Regions from separate parts of the Pantoea brenneri genome, predicted to be linked through region 2. Evidence: predicted binding sites of a transcription regulator. Region 2 holds the regulator's gene; each other region holds the start of a gene.

Region 1 (4,214 bases), on a different contig from region 2:
GTGCTGAAAGCATCGCTAAAGCCATTGAAGGCGTGAAAAGCGTTAAGAATGACCTGACGGTTAAATCTTAATGGTAACCGTGCGGTCGCGTCACTGCCGGCCGCACGGATAAAAGATACCCATCCGGGGATGAAATAAGCAGTTCGATTTTCAATAGGGTAAGGAGAGGCTTATGTTTCGTTGGGGCATTATTTTTCTGGTGATCGCACTGATTGCTGCAGCGTTAGGTTTTGGTGGTTTAGCAGGTACAGCAGCATGGGCAGCTAAAGTTGTCTTCGTTGTTGGTATTATTCTGTTCCTCATCAGCCTGTTTACCGGCCGTAAAAAGCTTTAGCCGATGAGTCCTGCAGTTTAATGCAAAGCAAGTAAGCATAAAGCGGAGACCAGTCATCTGTAGCCAGATCAGTGAGAAGCGGGATTTTTTCACACGGCTACATGGGCAGCCCCCCTGCGCGGGCTGTCCGGCTAAAGGATTGTATGACTGGTTCTCCGGAATGCTGCTGGATAGACGTTAACATCCATCAGCCTGCCCGTCGGAACCCCATCTGAGGTTCACACAGTGGGTATTCGCATTCCTGTTACGCTCGGCGCCATTGAACCTCTTGCGCTGACCCCTTTCAAATCGCATAAAATTGCGCTGGTCTGTGAAGGCGGCGGTCAACGCGGCATTTTTACCGCCGGTGTGCTTGATGAATTTCAGCGTGCCCGATTTAATCCGTTTCAACTGCTGCTCGGCACCTCTGCTGGCGCGCAAAACCTCTCTGCGTTTGTCTGCGGCCAGCCAGGCTATGCCCGCCGCGTGATCACCCGTTACACCACCAATAAACTCTTTTTTGATCCGCTGCGTTTTGTTCGCGGCGGTAATCTGATCGATCTCGACTGGCTGGTGGAAACCACCCGCAGTGAATTTCCGCTGGCGATGACCAGCGCTGAAAAAATGTTCTCGCGCGGGCTTGAGTTCTACATGTGCGCCTGCCGCAGCGACGACTATACGCCAGGCTATTTCACCCCTACGGCAGACAACTGGCTGGAGCTGATTAAAGCCTCCAGTGCCATTCCCGGCTTCTACCGGCTGGGCGTCAATTTCGAAGGGATTAGCTATCTGGATGGCGGCATCAGCGATGCGATTCCGGTGCGGGAAGCGGCGCGCCGTGGCGCAGACACCATTGTGGTGATCCGCACCGTGCCTTCTCAGATGTTTTATACGCCGAAATGGATTAAGCGGATGGAGCGCTGGCTAAGCACCGGTGCCTTTCAGCCGATGATTAACGTGCTCAATCATCATGAAAAAAGCTACCGGGAAATTCAGCAGTTTATTGAAAATCCGCCCGGTGACTTACGGATTATTGAGATTTTTCCGCCACATGTGCTGGCCAGCAGTGCGCTGGGCAGCCGTATTTCGTCGCTGAACCAGGATTACCATCTTGGACGGCGCTGCGGCCGCTATTTTCTCGCCACGCTGGGCCAGTGGTTAAGCGACGCAGAGCCACTGACGCCGCGTATCGTCACGCCGCCGGCACCGGTGGCCAATGCACCGGACAACCGCGAGATTATTACGCCGCCGCTGGCGGATAATGATGCGGATTACGATAAAGGATCGCTGGCATGAGGTTTATCGATACCCACTGTCATTTTGATTTTCCGCCGTTTGAGGGTGATACCGTCGCCAGCCTGGCGCGAGCCGCGGCGGCCGGCGTCGAGAAGATCATCATCCCGGCGATCGATGCCAGCCGCTTCAGCCGGGTGTGCGAACTGGCGGCCGGACATGCTGCGCTCTACGCCGCGCTCGGGCTGCATCCGATTGCCATAGAAGCGCATCAGGAAGCGCATCTCGATCGGCTGGAGGAGAAGCTTAAGCAGCGACCGCGCAAGCTGGTGGCGATCGGCGAGATCGGGCTGGATCTCTACCGCGACGATCCGCAGTTTGATAAGCAACAACGCTTTCTTGATGCCCAGCTTAAGCTGGCGAAACGCTACGATCTGCCGGTGATCCTGCACTCGCGTCGTACCCATGACAAACTGGCCCAGCATCTGCGTCGCCACGATCTGCCGCGTCGCGGGGTGGTACATGGCTTCGCGGGTAGTCTGCAACAGGCGCAGGCGTTTATTAAGCTCGGCTATGCGATTGGGGTCGGCGGCACCATCACCTATGAGCGCGCCAGCAAAACCCGGCAGACGCTGGCGCAACTGCCGCTCTCCTCGTTGCTGCTGGAAACGGATGCGCCGGATATGCCGTTAAAAGGCTTCCAGGGCCAGCCCAACCGGCCTGAACGGGCGCGCCAGGTGTGGGAGACGCTCTGCACCCTGCGCGACGAGCCACCTGAAGTCATTGCCGGGGCGCTGTGGCGCAACAGCCAGCAGCTGTTTCAGCTCGATCCCGCTTTTCCCGCCATCCTTAATCAACCCGCTAAGCTTTAACCTATGCCGGTCTGCGCGACTAAATGTGATAATAGTAACATTTGGCTGGCTGGCGTATAATGGGCTGTTAACGGCGTTAAATGCGATTCTGATCACGGTAAGCGTGGCATAATTGCATCATTTTCTTATTCCGATGTGACTGCTGGCACATAACAGGCCGCCTGACGGTGTTATTATTATAACATTCCGCCGGCCAGCCGGTGGATCGCACCCCGATCCTTTGGAGAGCCTCATGACCGATATCAAACAGCAAGCCCTGCGTGCCCTGAAACTGATGGATTTAACTACCCTGAATGACGACGACACTGACGAAAAAGTGATCGCGCTTTGTCATCAGGCGAAATCCCCGGCGGGTAACACAGCAGCCATCTGCATCTATCCGCGTTTTATTCCGATTGCGCGTAAAACGCTGCGTGAGCAGGGTACGCCAGAGATCCGTATCGCCACGGTAACCAATTTCCCGCACGGCAATGACGACATTGAGATTGCGCTGGCTGAAACCCGCGCCGCTATCGCCTACGGTGCCGATGAAGTGGATGTGGTGTTCCCGTACCGCGCGCTGATCGCCGGTAACAGTCAGGTCGGTTTTGATCTGGTGAAAGCCTGTAAGACCGCCTGTGCTGAGGCGAACGTACTGCTGAAAGTGATTATTGAAACCGGTGAACTGAAGCAGGAAGCGCTGATCCGTCAGGCGTCTGAAATCGCTATCGATGCCGGTGCTGACTTCATCAAAACCTCTACCGGTAAAGTACCGGTCAACGCCACGCCTGAAGTGGCGCAGATCATGATGAGCGTCATCCGTGATAAAGGCGTCAGCCAGCAGGTCGGTTTCAAACCGGCGGGTGGCGTACGCACCGCTGAAGATGCCGCCATCTATCTGCAACTGGCGGAAGATACGCTGGGTGCGGAGTGGGCCGATGCGCGTCACTTCCGCTTTGGCGCATCAAGCCTGCTGGCGAGTCTGCTGAATACTCTGGGTCATCAGAGCGAGACCAGCAAAGCCGGTTATTAAACTCATCCTGCGGCGGTCACCGATCGCCGCTGTCACACCGCATTTCCCTGAGCCAAGGGGGCTACCTTGTTCCTGCCACAAGAAATTATTCGCAAAAAACGTGACGGTCACGCGCTGACTGACGCTGAAATCCGCTTCTTCATCAACGGCGTCCGTGATAACAGCGTCTCTGAAGGCCAGATTGCCGCGCTGGCCATGACCATCTATTTTCATGACATGACGCTGCCTGAGCGCGTGTCGCTGACCATGGCGATGCGTGATTCCGGTACCGTGCTGAACTGGAAATCGCTCAATCTGAACGGGCCGGTGGTGGATAAGCATTCGACCGGCGGCGTTGGCGATGTCACGTCGCTGATGCTCGGACCAATGGTGGCCGCATGCGGTGGTTATATTCCGATGATCTCCGGCCGTGGCCTCGGCCATACCGGCGGCACGCTGGATAAGCTGGAAGCAATTCCAGGCTTCGACATCTTCCCCAGCGACGACCGCTTCCGGGAGATCATCAAACAGGTCGGGGTGGCGATTATCGGCCAGACCAACTCACTGGCTCCGGCCGACAAACGCTTCTACGCCACGCGCGACATTACCGCCACCGTAGACTCGATCCCGCTGATTACCGCCTCGATTCTGGCGAAGAAACTGGCAGAAGGGCTGGATGCGCTGGTGATGGATGTCAAAGTGGGCTCGGGCGCATTTATGCCAACCTATGAAGCGTCAGAGGATCTGGCGCAGTCGATTGTTGGCGTAGCTAACGGTGCCGGCTGCCAGACCACCGCGCTGCTCA
Region 2 (4,214 bases):
CGGAGCATGTCGACCTGCTGGTGGGCGTGGTGCCAATTGTTAACCTCGAGTGGATTCAGAAGCTGGTGCGTGACACCAGCGAACGCGGCCATTCGCGTGAAGCGGTAATGGATTCGGTGGTGCGCTCAATGGAGGATTACATCAACTTCATTACGCCGCAGTTCTCGCGCACCCATCTTAACTTCCAGCGAGTGCCGACGGTCGATACCTCAAATCCGTTTGCCGCCCGCGCTATTCCGTCATTGGATGAGAGCTTCGTGGTGATCCATTTCCAGGCGCTGGACGATATCGACTTCCCTTATCTGCTGGCGATGCTGCAGGGATCGTTCATCTCGCATATCAATACGCTGGTGGTACCGGGCGGAAAAATGGGGCTGGCGATGGAGCTGATCATGGGTCCGCTGGTGAAGCGGCTGGTGGAAGGCAAGCGGATAGAATAAGAGGCCAGCAAAAACCGCTCTGAGAGCAGATGTCTTTAACAAAGAGAGTAAAACTGGCTTTCCTGCGGCTAAAGACTTATCCCTGGGCAGGCTTCAGGGAGCATACACCTTTCGCAAAGACGCAAAACCGCTATCCCTGGCAGGCTCAGCACGGGCCATCCCTGGCCCGCGATGCTTTGCTACAGGCATATGCTCCCTTCGCTTCACGTTCGACAACCGCATCCGGTTTCAGGAAGGTCGCTACAGACAACCCCTGGGCAGAAAGAATCTGGCAGCAATAGATAAGTTCAACACGCTGGGAACCGGGTCAGAAGAGGAAAGCGTCCCGCCGCCCGGATAAAAACGCCGGGAGCGTTTTTGAACAACGCAAAGCGTTGGCCCGGCTACGGGCGCGCCTCAGGGATGAGGTGCGTAATCGCGCGGGCCGAGCGGCCAGGGATTGGCTTAAACGACTTTCCGATCTGACCCGGTTCCCTGCGCAGGCACAGTATCAAAACGGATTCCCTGCCCAGGCACAGACTTAAAGCAACCTGCATCAGATACTGGAAGTGAAGTTAGCAGGTCTGCAATGACCCTTGCGGCTACTACAGTTCGATCACTTCATAGCTGTGGGTGATGGTAACCCCTTTACCCAGCATGATGGCGACCGAGCAATATTTTTCAGCAGAAAGATCCACCGCGCGTGAGACCGCCTTATCCTGTAGCGCTTTGCCGCTCACGATAAAGTGCAGGTTGATGTGCGTAAAGATTCGCGGCGCCTCTTCACGACGTTCTGAGGTCAGTTTTACTTCACAATCAGCCACATCGTTGCGACCTTTTTGCAGAATTGAAACGACGTCGATGGCGCTGCATCCGCCCGCCGCCATCAGCACCATCTCCATTGGGCTGGGCGCTTTATCACCCGAATTGCCATCCATTAATACCTGATGTCCGGATGACGACTCACCGAGGAATGTCAGCCCTTCTACCCATTTCACTCTTGCCTGCATGATTTTCGCTCCAGAATATGCGGTTTTGCCGTCAGAGTACGCTTTCGCCTGGTAAACAGCAATCCAGAGAAATCCGCCGTTAGCTGAAGCGAGACAACAGAAGACAGTCGGCAAAAGCTGTGCTACAAACAGTGCTGAAAATATTTTTCGTCACCCGATGGCGAAGCCGGGAAGAATGATGCGCACTGCGCCGAATGCAGCCCGAATAATTTCCTGTAAGGGAAACGCTTGAAGCTTTCATCGCCTGACAGGGAAACTGCCCCCTGTATTTTGGGCACGATTACAACAGAGGATAATAGCGAATGGTTCTCGGCAAACCGCAAACAGACCCTACACTCGAATGGTTCCTGTCCCATTGCCATATTCACAAGTATCCATCCAAAAGTACGCTGATTCACCAAGGTGAAAAAGCTGAAACGCTTTACTACATCGTGAAAGGTTCCGTTGCGGTTCTGATCAAAGATGAAGAAGGCAAAGAGATGATTCTTTCTTACCTGAATCAGGGCGATTTCATTGGCGAGCTTGGCCTGTTCGAAGAAGGTCAGGAGCGCAGCGCCTGGGTACGTGCCAAAACCGCGTGCGAAGTGGCGGAGATTTCTTACAAGAAATTCCGTCAGCTGATCCAGGTTAACCCGGATATCCTGATGCGACTGTCGTCGCAGATGGCGCGTCGCCTGCAGGTTACGTCGGAAAAAGTGGGTAATCTCGCTTTCCTCGATGTGACCGGACGCATTGCTCAGACTCTGCTTAACCTGGCGAAGCAGCCAGACGCCATGACGCATCCCGACGGCATGCAAATTAAAATTACTCGTCAGGAAATTGGCCAAATCGTTGGTTGTTCACGTGAAACCGTGGGCCGTATTTTGAAGATGCTGGAAGATCAGAACCTGATCTCTGCACACGGCAAAACCATCGTCGTTTACGGCACCCGCTAATTCCTGTCACCCACGGCGTGATGGCAACATCGCGCCGTTATTGTTTGTGTTGGGCCGATGTGGCGTCGAATTATTTACCATCCTGAAGTCAATTACGCCTTGCGGCAAACCCTGGTGCTCTGTCTGCCAGTGGCGCTGGGCTGGCTGGCTGGCGACCTGCAAAAAGGTCTGCTGTTCTCGTTAGTTCCCGCCTGTTGCAATATCGCCGGTCTGGATACCCCGCATAAACGCTTCTTCAAACGCCTGATTGTCGGCGGCAGCCTGTTTGCGCTCGGCAGCTTTCTGATTCAGTGGCTGACGCAGCACGCCATTCCGCTGCCGCTGATTCTGTTCGCCTTGCCGTTGCTGCTGGGGGTCACCGGCGAAATCAGCCCGCTGCACGGCCGTCTGCTGCCCGGCACCCTGATCGCCGCCATCTTCACGCTGAGCCTGATTGGCCGTATGCCGATCTATGTGCCGCCGCTGCTCTATATCGGCGGCACGCTATGGTATGGGCTGTTTAACTGGTTCTGGTTCTGGCTGTGGAAAGAGCAGCCGATGCGTGAAAGCCTGAGCCTGATCTACCGTGAGCTGGCCAACTATTGCGACGCCAAATATACCCTGCTGACTCAGCTGACCGATCCGGAAAAGGCCCTGCCGCCGCTGCTGGCGCGTCAGCAAAAAGTGGTCGATATGATCACCACCTGTTACCAGCAGATGCACATGCTTTCCGCCAGCCGGGATCACAGCCATAAGCGGCTGACCCGCGCCTTTCAGGTGGCGCTGGACCTGCAGGAGCACATCTCGGTCAGCCTGCATCAGCCGGAAGAGGTGCAGAAACTGGTGGAGCAGAGCTATGCCGAAGCGGTGATCCGCTGGAACGCCCAGACTATTTCGGCCCGCTTACGGGTGCTGGCGGATAACATTCTCTATCACCAGTTGCCGGATCGTTTTGGCATGGAGAAGCAGCTCAGCGCGCTGGAAAAAATCGCCCGCCAGCATCCTGACAATCCGGTGGGAAATTTCTGTCTCTACCACTTCAATCGGATTGCGCGGGTGCTGCGCACCCAAAAACCGCTCTATCAACGTGACCTGATGGCCGATCGTCAGCGCCGTCTGCCGCTTCTGCCGGCGCTGCGCAGCTATCTGTCCTGGCGTTCGTCGGCACTGCGCACTGCCGGGCGCTTTGCGGTGATGCTGATGCTGGGCAGCGCACTGGCGCTGTTTTTCAACATCCCTAAACCGTACTGGATTCTGATGACCATTATGTTCGTCAGCCAGAACGGCTACAGCGCCACCCGCGTTCGCATCCAGCACCGGGCACTGGGCACCTTTGCCGGCCTGGTGATTGCGGCTGCCACCTTACGCCTGGCGGTGCCGGAGTCGCTGGTGCTGCTGATCATGCTGGTGATCACCTTTATCAGCTACCGGTTTACCCGCCAGTTTTACGGCTGGTCGATGATCGGCTTTACGGTGACGGCGGTTTACTCGCTGCAGTTGCTGTCGCTGAATGGGGCGCAGTTCCTGCTGCCGCGCCTGATGGATACGCTGATGGGTTGCCTGATCGCCTTTGGCGGAATGTTGTGGCTGTGGCCGCAGTGGCAGAGTGGCTTATTGCGGCAAAACGCCCATGACGCGCTGGAAACCTATCAGGATGCGCTACGGCTGCTGCTGGGGGCGGAACAGTCACCGGAGAAACTGGCGTATCAGCGGGTACGGGTCAATCAGGCTCACAATGCGCTGTTTAACTCCCTGAACCAGGCGATGCAGGAACCGGCTTTTAACGCTCAGTACCTCAAGGATATGCGTCTGTGGGTCACCCACAGCCAGTTTATTGTTGAGCACATCAATGCAATGACGATTCTGGCGCG
Region 3 (4,214 bases), on a different contig from region 2:
AGTCAGCCTACGTCAGCGGCGAGCGCGTGATGATCAGCGGCGGCGCCTGACAGGCATAAAAAAAGGGAAGCCCGAAGGCTTCCCTTTTTATCACGATTTAACGGCTGTTATGCGTCACGACGACGTGGTGCTGCGGCAGCGCCATCTTCACGACGTGGACCACGACCGCCTTCACGGTTGAAGCTACGTCCGCCTTCACGACCACCTTCACGGCGTTCAGAAGAGAAGCGACGACCACCTTCACGGTTTGCGCCCGCGCCTGCACCAGCAGGACCACGACGCTCACCACCGGCTGGACGACGATCGCCACGGCCTTCGTTCGGCTGTGCATCACCCAGCAGCTGCATATTCATCGGTTTGTTCAGAATACGCGTACGGGTGAAGTGCTGCAGCACATCGCCTGGCATGCCTTTCGGCAGCTCGATGGTTGAGTGAGTGCCGAACAGCTTGATGTTACCGATGTAACGGCTGCTGATGTCGCCTTCGTTAGCAATCGCACCAACAATGTGACGAACTTCAACACCATCATCGCGACCCACTTCGATGCGATACAGCTGCATTTCGCCAACGTCACGACGCTCGCGACGTGGACGGTCGCCATCACGGCTTTCACGTGGACCACGTGAGTCACGCGCTTCGCGGCTGTCACGACGGCCATCACGCTCATCACGATCGCGGAATTCGCGACGTGCCGGACGCGGTGCTTCTGGTGGCAGAATCAGAGGACGTTCGCCCTGTGCCATCTTCAGCAGTGCAGCTGCCAGTGTTTCCAGATCCATCTCTTCTTCTGGCTGCATCTTAGCCAGCAGCGCACGGTACTGATCCAGATCGCTGCTTTCCAGCTGCTGCTGGACTTTAGCCGCAAATTTAGCCAGACGACGCTGACCCAGCAGTTCTGCGTTTGGCAGCTCTACTTCAGGAATAGTCAACTTCATCGTACGTTCGATGTTGCGCAGCAGACGACGCTCGCGGTTCTCAACGAACAGCAGGGCGCGACCGGCACGGCCCGCACGACCGGTACGGCCGATACGGTGAACGTAAGATTCTGCGTCCATCGGAATGTCGTAGTTCACCACCAGGCTGATACGCTCAACGTCAAGGCCACGGGCCGCAACGTCAGTCGCGATCAGGATGTCAAGACGACCATCTTTCAGGCGCTCCAGCGTCTGCTCACGCAGAGCCTGGTTCATATCACCGTTCAGCGCGGCGCTGTTATAGCCACTACGTTCCAGCGCTTCTGCCACTTCCATGGTTGCGTTTTTGGTACGCACGAAGATGATGGCAGCATCAAAGTCTTCAGCTTCAAGGAAGCGAACCAGTGCGTCTGTTTTACGACCGTAAGCGGTCCAGTAGCTCTGGCTGATATCAGGACGTGTGGTCAGGCTTGACTGAATACGCACTTCCTGTGGATCTTTCATGAAGCGTTTGGTGATGCGACGAATCGCTTCCGGCATGGTTGCAGAGAACAGCGCGGTCTGATGATCGGCTGGAATTTGCGCCATGATGGTTTCAACGTCTTCGATGAAGCCCATGCGCAGCATTTCATCTGCTTCATCCAGCACCAGGCCACGCAGGTTAGAAAGGTCTAACGTGCCGCGTTTCAGGTGGTCAAGCAGACGGCCAGGCGTACCCACAACAACCTGTGGTCCCTGACGCAGTGCGCGCAGCTGCACGTCATAACGCTGGCCGCCGTACAGGGCAACCACGTTCAGGCCACGCATGTGTTTAGAGAATTCGGTAACTGCTTCAGCAACCTGTACCGCCAGTTCGCGGGTCGGTGCCAGCACCAGGATTTGTGGCGCTTTAACAGTAGGATCAATGTTGTGTAACAGCGGCAGAGAGAACGCCGCGGTTTTACCACTCCCGGTCTGCGCCATGCCTAACACGTCACGGCCCGCCAGCAGGTGAGGAATACACTCAGCCTGGATTGGGGATGGCTTAACGTAGCCCATGCCATTCAGTGATTCAAGGATGTCGGCGTTCAGGCCAAGGTCAGCAAAAGTGGTTTGAATATCAGTCATGTAGTACACGTGCCTCTTAGATTGCGGCGGCCAGTCTACATAACTCGTCGTGAAAACTTTCAGTCATTTTCATCAAAAAGTGTGAACCGGCTCAAATTAGAAGTTTTGACGAACAGAAAAGCCCTCATCCCTGAAGATGATGACTTGACAGGTTTTACAGGCAATTAAAGTTCGTCAGCTATTGCTGGTCAGATTCTGATAAATCGTCTTGTGCCTGGCCGAGTTGCGCCAGTTCCAACAATGCGTATCGGTGTTCAACAAAGTTATTGACGTTGTTGGCCACCGCCAGTTTGAACAACGCTTTCGCGTCGTCCTTCTCCCCCAGACTTAGGTAGTACTTACCTAAATAGAAGTTGGTTTCACTGAGATGTTCAGCGAGCGAGGTGTTATCCGTTGCGTCCGCCTGGAGACTTTCCATCAACGACTTTTCGCTGATGTCACCCAGGTAGAACTCGACAATATTCCATCCCCATTGGTCTCTGACCGCTTTGTCGTGACGCTGTTGAAGCGCGACTTTTGCCTTGTCGACATCCATCTCACGTTCAACGAGATAGAGCCACAGACTGCGGAAAGGATCGTTAGGATCGTCTTGATAAAACGCCAGCAGATCATCTTGCGCTAACTTGTATCGACCGCCGTAATAGAGGGCGATACCACGGTTTAAATGCGCATAGTTGTAAGTTGGATCAAGCTCAAGTACAGAATCAAACGCTTCATAGGCGGCATCAAAGTTGCCCGCCTGCGTTAAATATATGCCTAAGTAGTTAAACACTTCTGGCATATCTGGTCTTATAGACAGCGCTTGCGAAAAATCGTTCCGCGCTAATGCCCGCAGACCTAAACTATCATACAACACTCCGCGCTCATATAACAGCTGTGCGCGTTCATCATCGGTGAGGGCACGACTGGCAAGAATTTGTTCCATGCGCGCCAGAATCACTTCCTGCTGCAGTGTGGGCTGTAAAGGTACTGCAAGAACTTCGTTCTTACGCCAATTGGAGTTGCTGCATCCTGCCAGCGTCAAAGCTGTCGCAACAAAACACCAGCGCAGAAAAGGCTTCATTTCCCACTCCCGAATACAAACATTGGGATAACCATCCTGTCATCCGCCTGCTGTGCACAAGGATTCCCGCCCTCGCGATGACACAAACGCCCCTCCCTGCCAGGCAAGGAGGGGCAAATCAGCAACGACTTATTCAGCGTCAGGTGTGCTCACCGCTGCAGCTTCTTCAGACTGCGGCTTAGATTCTGTCGCTTCTTTGATGCTCAGACGAACGCGGCCCTGGCGATCAACTTCCATCACCTTAACCGGAACTTCCTGACCCATCTGCAGATAGTCAGTCACTTTCTCAACGCGCTTATCGGCGATTTGAGAAATGTGCACCAGACCTTCTTTACCACCGCCGATAGCGACGAAGGCGCCGAAGTCAACGATGCGGGTCACTTTACCACTGTAAATGCGGCCCACTTCGATCTCTGCGGTGATCTCTTCGATACGACGAATCGCTTCTTTCGCTTTCAGACCATCGGTCGCGGCAATTTTCACCGTGCCATCATCTTCGATTTCAATCGTGGTGCCAGTCTCTTCGGTCAGTGCACGAATCACTGAGCCGCCTTTACCGATCACATCTTTGATCTTATCAGAGCTGATTTTGATGGTGTAAATGCGCGGTGCGAATTCAGAAATCTCAGTACGCGGGGTGCTGATAGCCTGTTCCATGACGCCCAGAATGTGCAGACGCGCACCCTTGGCCTGGTTCAGCGCTTCCTGCATGATTTCACGCGTGATGCCTTCGATTTTGATGTCCATCTGCAGCGCGGTGATACCTTCACGGCTACCAGCTACTTTGAAGTCCATGTCGCCCAGGTGATCTTCGTCGCCCAGGATGTCAGACAGAACAACAAACTTCTCGTTTTCTTTCACCAGACCCATCGCGATACCGGCGACAGCAGCCTTGATCGGTACGCCTGCATCCATCAGCGCCAGTGAGGCACCACAGACAGAAGCCATTGATGAAGAACCGTTAGATTCGGTGATTTCCGACACTACACGGACGGTGTATGGGAATTCTTCCGCTTTTGGCATCACGGCCAACACGCCGCGCTTCGCCAGACGACCGTGACCAATTTCACGACGCTTAGGCGAACCGACCATGCCGGTTTCACCGACAGAGTACGGAGGGAAGTTGTAGT
Region 4 (4,214 bases), 180 kb from region 2:
AGGAGCCGATAAAGGCCGCCGGATAGTCCTGCTGCGGGTATTCACTCACCATCCATTCGGCGATCCCTTCTACATCCAGCTCACCGGCCTGACGCAGCGTGATGCCTTCTGCCATGCCGCCCAGCGCGTAGCCCCACTCGCGGAGTCCGGTCGGCAAGCGGTTAAGCGACGGCAGCAGACGATCTAGCGTCGGTGACTGACTGGGGCTGGCGAAGGGCCGATCGTGCAGCGCATTGGCCAGCGCCAGCAGCATCGCCGCGGCAGAGTCGAAACGGGCAATCCCTTTCGGTGGTTTACTCATGCTGATCCTCCTGCTGGATACGCGCCAGGAACGGGCGGATGGCGCTACAGAAACTCCACGGATAGACATAATGCAGGGTGTGCGTCCCGTCGCGCAGCGTGAGGGTTTCGCTGTGCGGCATCAGGGCGGCGAGTTCATCCAGCCAGCGCGCCGGACACACCAGGTCGCGCGAGCCGCGCAAAAGCAGGGTTGGCGCGCTAATGTACGTCAGGCGATGTTCGATATGGTCACGCATCATGGCACGCATGGTGCCGAAGGCGCGCCGCAGACCGGCTTTGGCGTAATCAATGCGCGCCAGCGGTCCCGGCGGACGACGTGCTTCCAGACGACCGTTACGCCAGTCGCGCCAGAGCTGACGCGGCAGGCTGCGGGCGTGACGATCGACCGTCGGCCCCTGCAGCACCAGTCCCGCCACCGCCTGCGGATATTTCACCGCCAGCGCCGCCAGAATCTGGCAGCCAAACGAGTTGCCCACCCAGATGGCGCGCTGGAATCCGTTGTGCTGCAGCCACAGCCACAGCGCGTCGGCCAGCTGATCCACCGACATCACCGGCGCCGAGGCCGGCAGCGCACTGGCCCCGAAACCCGGCAGGTCAGGCACCAGCACGTGATAATCGCGGCTTAATGCCAGCGCCAGCGGTTCCATCGCCCGGCCGGACATCACCAGACCGTGAACCAGCACCACCGGCAACCCCTGGCTCTCATTCGGTGTGACGCGGGTAAACATCCGCCAGTCGCCAATCTGCTGATAATAACCGGCCAGCCCGGCGTGGTGACTGCGCGGCGACACCGGCGGCGTCTGCTTCAGCTGCTGCCAGCGTTTCATGCCCCACAGTGTGGCCGCCACACCTAACCCAACGCCTGCCACGATGGCCGCCTGTTTTCGTCGATGCTTCTGGATCATCCGCTGCTCCTGTTTCGGGGGGATAACTCAGTGTAGGACGGGATTTCGCAGCAGGCGGGTTATCAGATTAACGGTGTGACAAATTGCGCTTCGCGGCGAGGGGGTTACGCAATCACATTGCGCAGACGCCCAATCTGCTCAATTTCTACTTCAACCACATCGCCGGAGAACATAAACAGCGGCGGTGTGCGTTTTTTACCGACGCCACCCGGCGAACCGGTGATGATCACATCGCCGGGCGACAGCGGGCTGAAGGCCGAGATGTATTCAATAATTTTTGCTACCGGATGCACCATGCTGCCGGTGGTATCGTTCTGCACTTCCCGCCCGTTTAACCAGGTTTTGATCGCCAGCTGCTGCGGATCGGGGATGACATCCGCAGTGGTCATCCAGGGTCCGAATCCGCCGGTCTGCGGCCAGTTTTTGCCGGCGGTAAACCAGGTAAACTGCATGTCGCGCACGGTCGCATCCATAAAGCAGCTGTAACCCGCCACCGCCTCCAGCGCGTTGGCAGCGCTGACCTGATGGGCCGCTTTGCCGATGATCACCGCCAGTTCGCCTTCAAAGTCGAACTCCTGAGTGGTAGCGGGCTTTTGCAGCGGCTGGTCATGGCCGGTGAGCGAGTCGGCGAAACGCACAAACAGGGTCGGCGCATCGAGCGTCTCGGCAAACTCTTTTCGTTTATCGGCGTAGTTCATCCCGACGCAAAACACCTTGCCAGGATTCTCAATCACCGGCAGAAAGCGGATGGCGCTAAACGGATAGTCGATTGGCATGGTGTGAAAAGCATGGAGATCGGCCAGCGATGAGCGGCTCAGAAAGGTTTTTAAATCGGCGCAGGCTGCACCGAAGCGTAAACCGAGATCCACCACGCCGTGCTCGCGCACGATACCGAAACTTTTTTTGTCCTGGTCAGGAAGAGAGAAACTGCAAAGCTGCATTGCTGCCCCGTTGTAATCGCGAATTTTCAGATTTTTACTGAGAAAAGAGGCGCGCAGGGTAACAAAAGTCATCGGCAAAAGCGTACACAGTTATGCTCATCGGATCTGCTGCTGATCATTCAGCAGCGTAATAAGCGCTGGAATGATCAGCAAAAAGGATTTTCTGTGGCGTCAGCGATCGCTGTTGACGGCAAATTGCGGGCGGAAACGAGGCGGTGAATGGGGTAAAGCGCGGGCGGTGGAACAGAAGAAAAAGTGATAATCATCGGTCGATCCCTGACCGCGATTATCGAGGGTTTTCTGCGGCGTGCTTAGTACATCGCACCCGGCGGTACGTGTTTGAAGGTTTCGACGTAAGCGCGGAACACGTAGTTAAAAATGCGTTTCATGTGACACCTGATGCAAAATTAGTTGAAGAAATATGCGAAAAGTATAACTTCAGCGCGTTTTTTCGGCAATAAATTTTGAACCAGATCACAAAATTGAGTTTATTTTGCGCAAAAAACCGTTAAGCGGCCTGACCGAGATGTTGCAGCAGAATGGTCGCGCCGACGGCAATCAACACCAGACCGCCCAGCACTTCCGCCCATTTGCCGAGTACCGGACCAATAAAGCGGCCCACCAGCACGCCGGTGGTGGCCATGACGGTGGTGGCGGCCCCGATGGTCAGCGCGGTGGTAATAATGTTGACCTGCAAGAAGGCCAGACCCACACCGACCGCCAGCGCATCAAGGCTGGTCGCCACAGCGGTAGTGGCCAGTACCATAAAGCCATGGCTCTGCGGCGCTTCACAGGGTTCTGCGACGGCGGTTTGCCGGAAACCTTCCATCATCATGCGGCCGCCTAAAAACGCCAGCAGGATAAAGGCGATCCAGTGGTCCCACGCCATGATGTAACGACTGGCGGCCAGGCCAAGCGCCCAGCCAATCAGCGGCGTTAAGGCTTCGATTGAGCCAAAAATCAGACCGGTGCGCAGCGCTTCTTTAAAACCCGGACGATGCAAGGTGGCACCTTTGCCCAGTGCAGCAGCAAACGCGTCCATCGACATACCCAGTGCAAGAATTAAGGTGGCAATAAAGGTCATGATTTATTCACCTGGGGCGAAAAAGCGGCAATTCACGCTGTATTCACCACACAAAGTGTTCAGTAATGAAAAAGTGCGCGCAGTCTACCACGCAACCGCAGAGATAAAAAGACAGTAAAATCATGGATTTAAGTATAGCAAAGGCTATAACTTTTATCATTCGCTATGTTTCGCGCTAAGTCGATGGTGGTAAAGCATTTTCTGACAGTTTTCCGCAACGATAATCGGCTTGTCTGGCCACTGCGTCTGCATTCCCTGATTGAACCCCGGCGCTGATTGCCGGAAAATGCCCGGCTTATTATTACGGGATGCCAGTTATGAATAACCCTTTTGAATCTTTAATCGTGCCTGGCGGCATTTTGCTGTTGGGGTTTCTCTCTGCCCTGCTGCTGCCTGCGCCAGCTTTTAGCCTGTCGGTGGCACAGCATCTGCAGCAGATGCTGCATTTGCAGGATCTTAACCAGCTCTACACCGTGGTGTTCTGCATCTGGTTTTTACTGCTGGGCACGGTGGAGTTTTTTGTGATTCGCTTCGTCTGGCGCCGCTGGTTCAGGAGCTGAGTCAGGCAGTCTGCGCATCGACCAGCGCTTTCAGACGTGCTGCACTGCGCGCATAGCCATCACGCGGTAACTGAGCCGCACCGAGCAGCAGTCCGGCACAGCGTTGTTCGTCGCGCTGATACCAGATCGACAGCGGTGACGGGGCCATGCCATAGGCCAATGCTTGCTGCGCAATCAGCTGATCCGGCGTACCGGCCGGCAACCTGACAATCACCGCCAGCCCGGCACGTTGCACCTCGGGGAAATGGGGTTGCAGAGCGGCCATCATCTGCTCCAGTCGTTCGTGGTAGACCCGCTTCATGCGCCGCAGATGCCGCATGAAGTGCCCTTCCCGCAGGAAAACGGCCACCGCATCATGAAGCAATCCCGACGAGGCCGGTGCTAACAGCGCACAAACTTCCGCAAAACGCGAGACCAGGGCGGG

What was found. The regulator CRP, encoded in region 2, controls carbon source genes, mostly activating them, when cyclic AMP is high. The targets are predictions, from matches to a motif close to ATGTGANNNNNNTCACAT.
Region 1: deoC (deoxyribose-phosphate aldolase) is a predicted target of CRP. The motif match lies at 2,442-2,459, and genes of this name have one in related genera.
Region 3: yrbN (protein YrbN) is a predicted target of CRP. The motif match lies at 2,101-2,118, and genes of this name have one in related genera.
Region 4: azuC (stress response protein AzuC) is a predicted target of CRP. The motif match lies at 2,609-2,626, and genes of this name have one in related genera.

What each region holds. Positions count from the first base shown of each region.
Region 1 covers NZ_JBCGBG010000004.1:233,304-237,517, forward strand. Annotated here, with positions in the region: gene osmY (molecular chaperone OsmY) at 1-71, shown strand, start outside; gene AABB92_RS17215 (DUF1328 domain-containing protein) at 173-334, shown strand; gene AABB92_RS17220 (patatin-like phospholipase family protein) at 560-1,609, shown strand; gene AABB92_RS17225 (TatD family hydrolase) at 1,606-2,418, shown strand; gene deoC (deoxyribose-phosphate aldolase) at 2,651-3,430, shown strand; gene deoA (thymidine phosphorylase) at 3,497-4,214, shown strand, end outside.
Region 2 covers NZ_JBCGBG010000005.1:19,559-23,772, forward strand. Annotated here, with positions in the region: gene AABB92_RS17500 (phosphoribulokinase) at 1-440, shown strand, start outside; gene AABB92_RS17505 (OsmC family protein) at 1,025-1,429, opposite strand; gene crp (cAMP-activated global transcriptional regulator CRP) at 1,732-2,364, shown strand; gene AABB92_RS17515 (YccS/YhfK family putative transporter) at 2,422-4,214, shown strand, end outside.
Region 3 covers NZ_JBCGBG010000003.1:213,387-217,600, reverse strand. Annotated here, with positions in the region: gene AABB92_RS14610 (SDR family NAD(P)-dependent oxidoreductase) at 1-50, shown strand, start outside; gene AABB92_RS14605 (DEAD/DEAH family ATP-dependent RNA helicase) at 108-2,021, opposite strand; gene yrbN (protein YrbN) at 2,038-2,094, opposite strand; gene nlpI (lipoprotein NlpI) at 2,200-3,084, opposite strand; gene pnp (polyribonucleotide nucleotidyltransferase) at 3,214-4,214, opposite strand, start outside.
Region 4 covers NZ_JBCGBG010000005.1:201,229-205,442, forward strand. Annotated here, with positions in the region: gene AABB92_RS18310 (hypothetical protein) at 1-301, opposite strand, end outside; gene AABB92_RS18315 (alpha/beta fold hydrolase) at 294-1,205, opposite strand; gene AABB92_RS18320 (fumarylacetoacetate hydrolase family protein) at 1,310-2,146, opposite strand; gene azuC (stress response protein AzuC) at 2,458-2,535, opposite strand; gene mntP (manganese efflux pump MntP) at 2,655-3,230, opposite strand; gene AABB92_RS18330 (DUF1158 domain-containing protein) at 3,548-3,790, shown strand; gene pdxR (MocR-like pyridoxine biosynthesis transcription factor PdxR) at 3,792-4,214, opposite strand, start outside.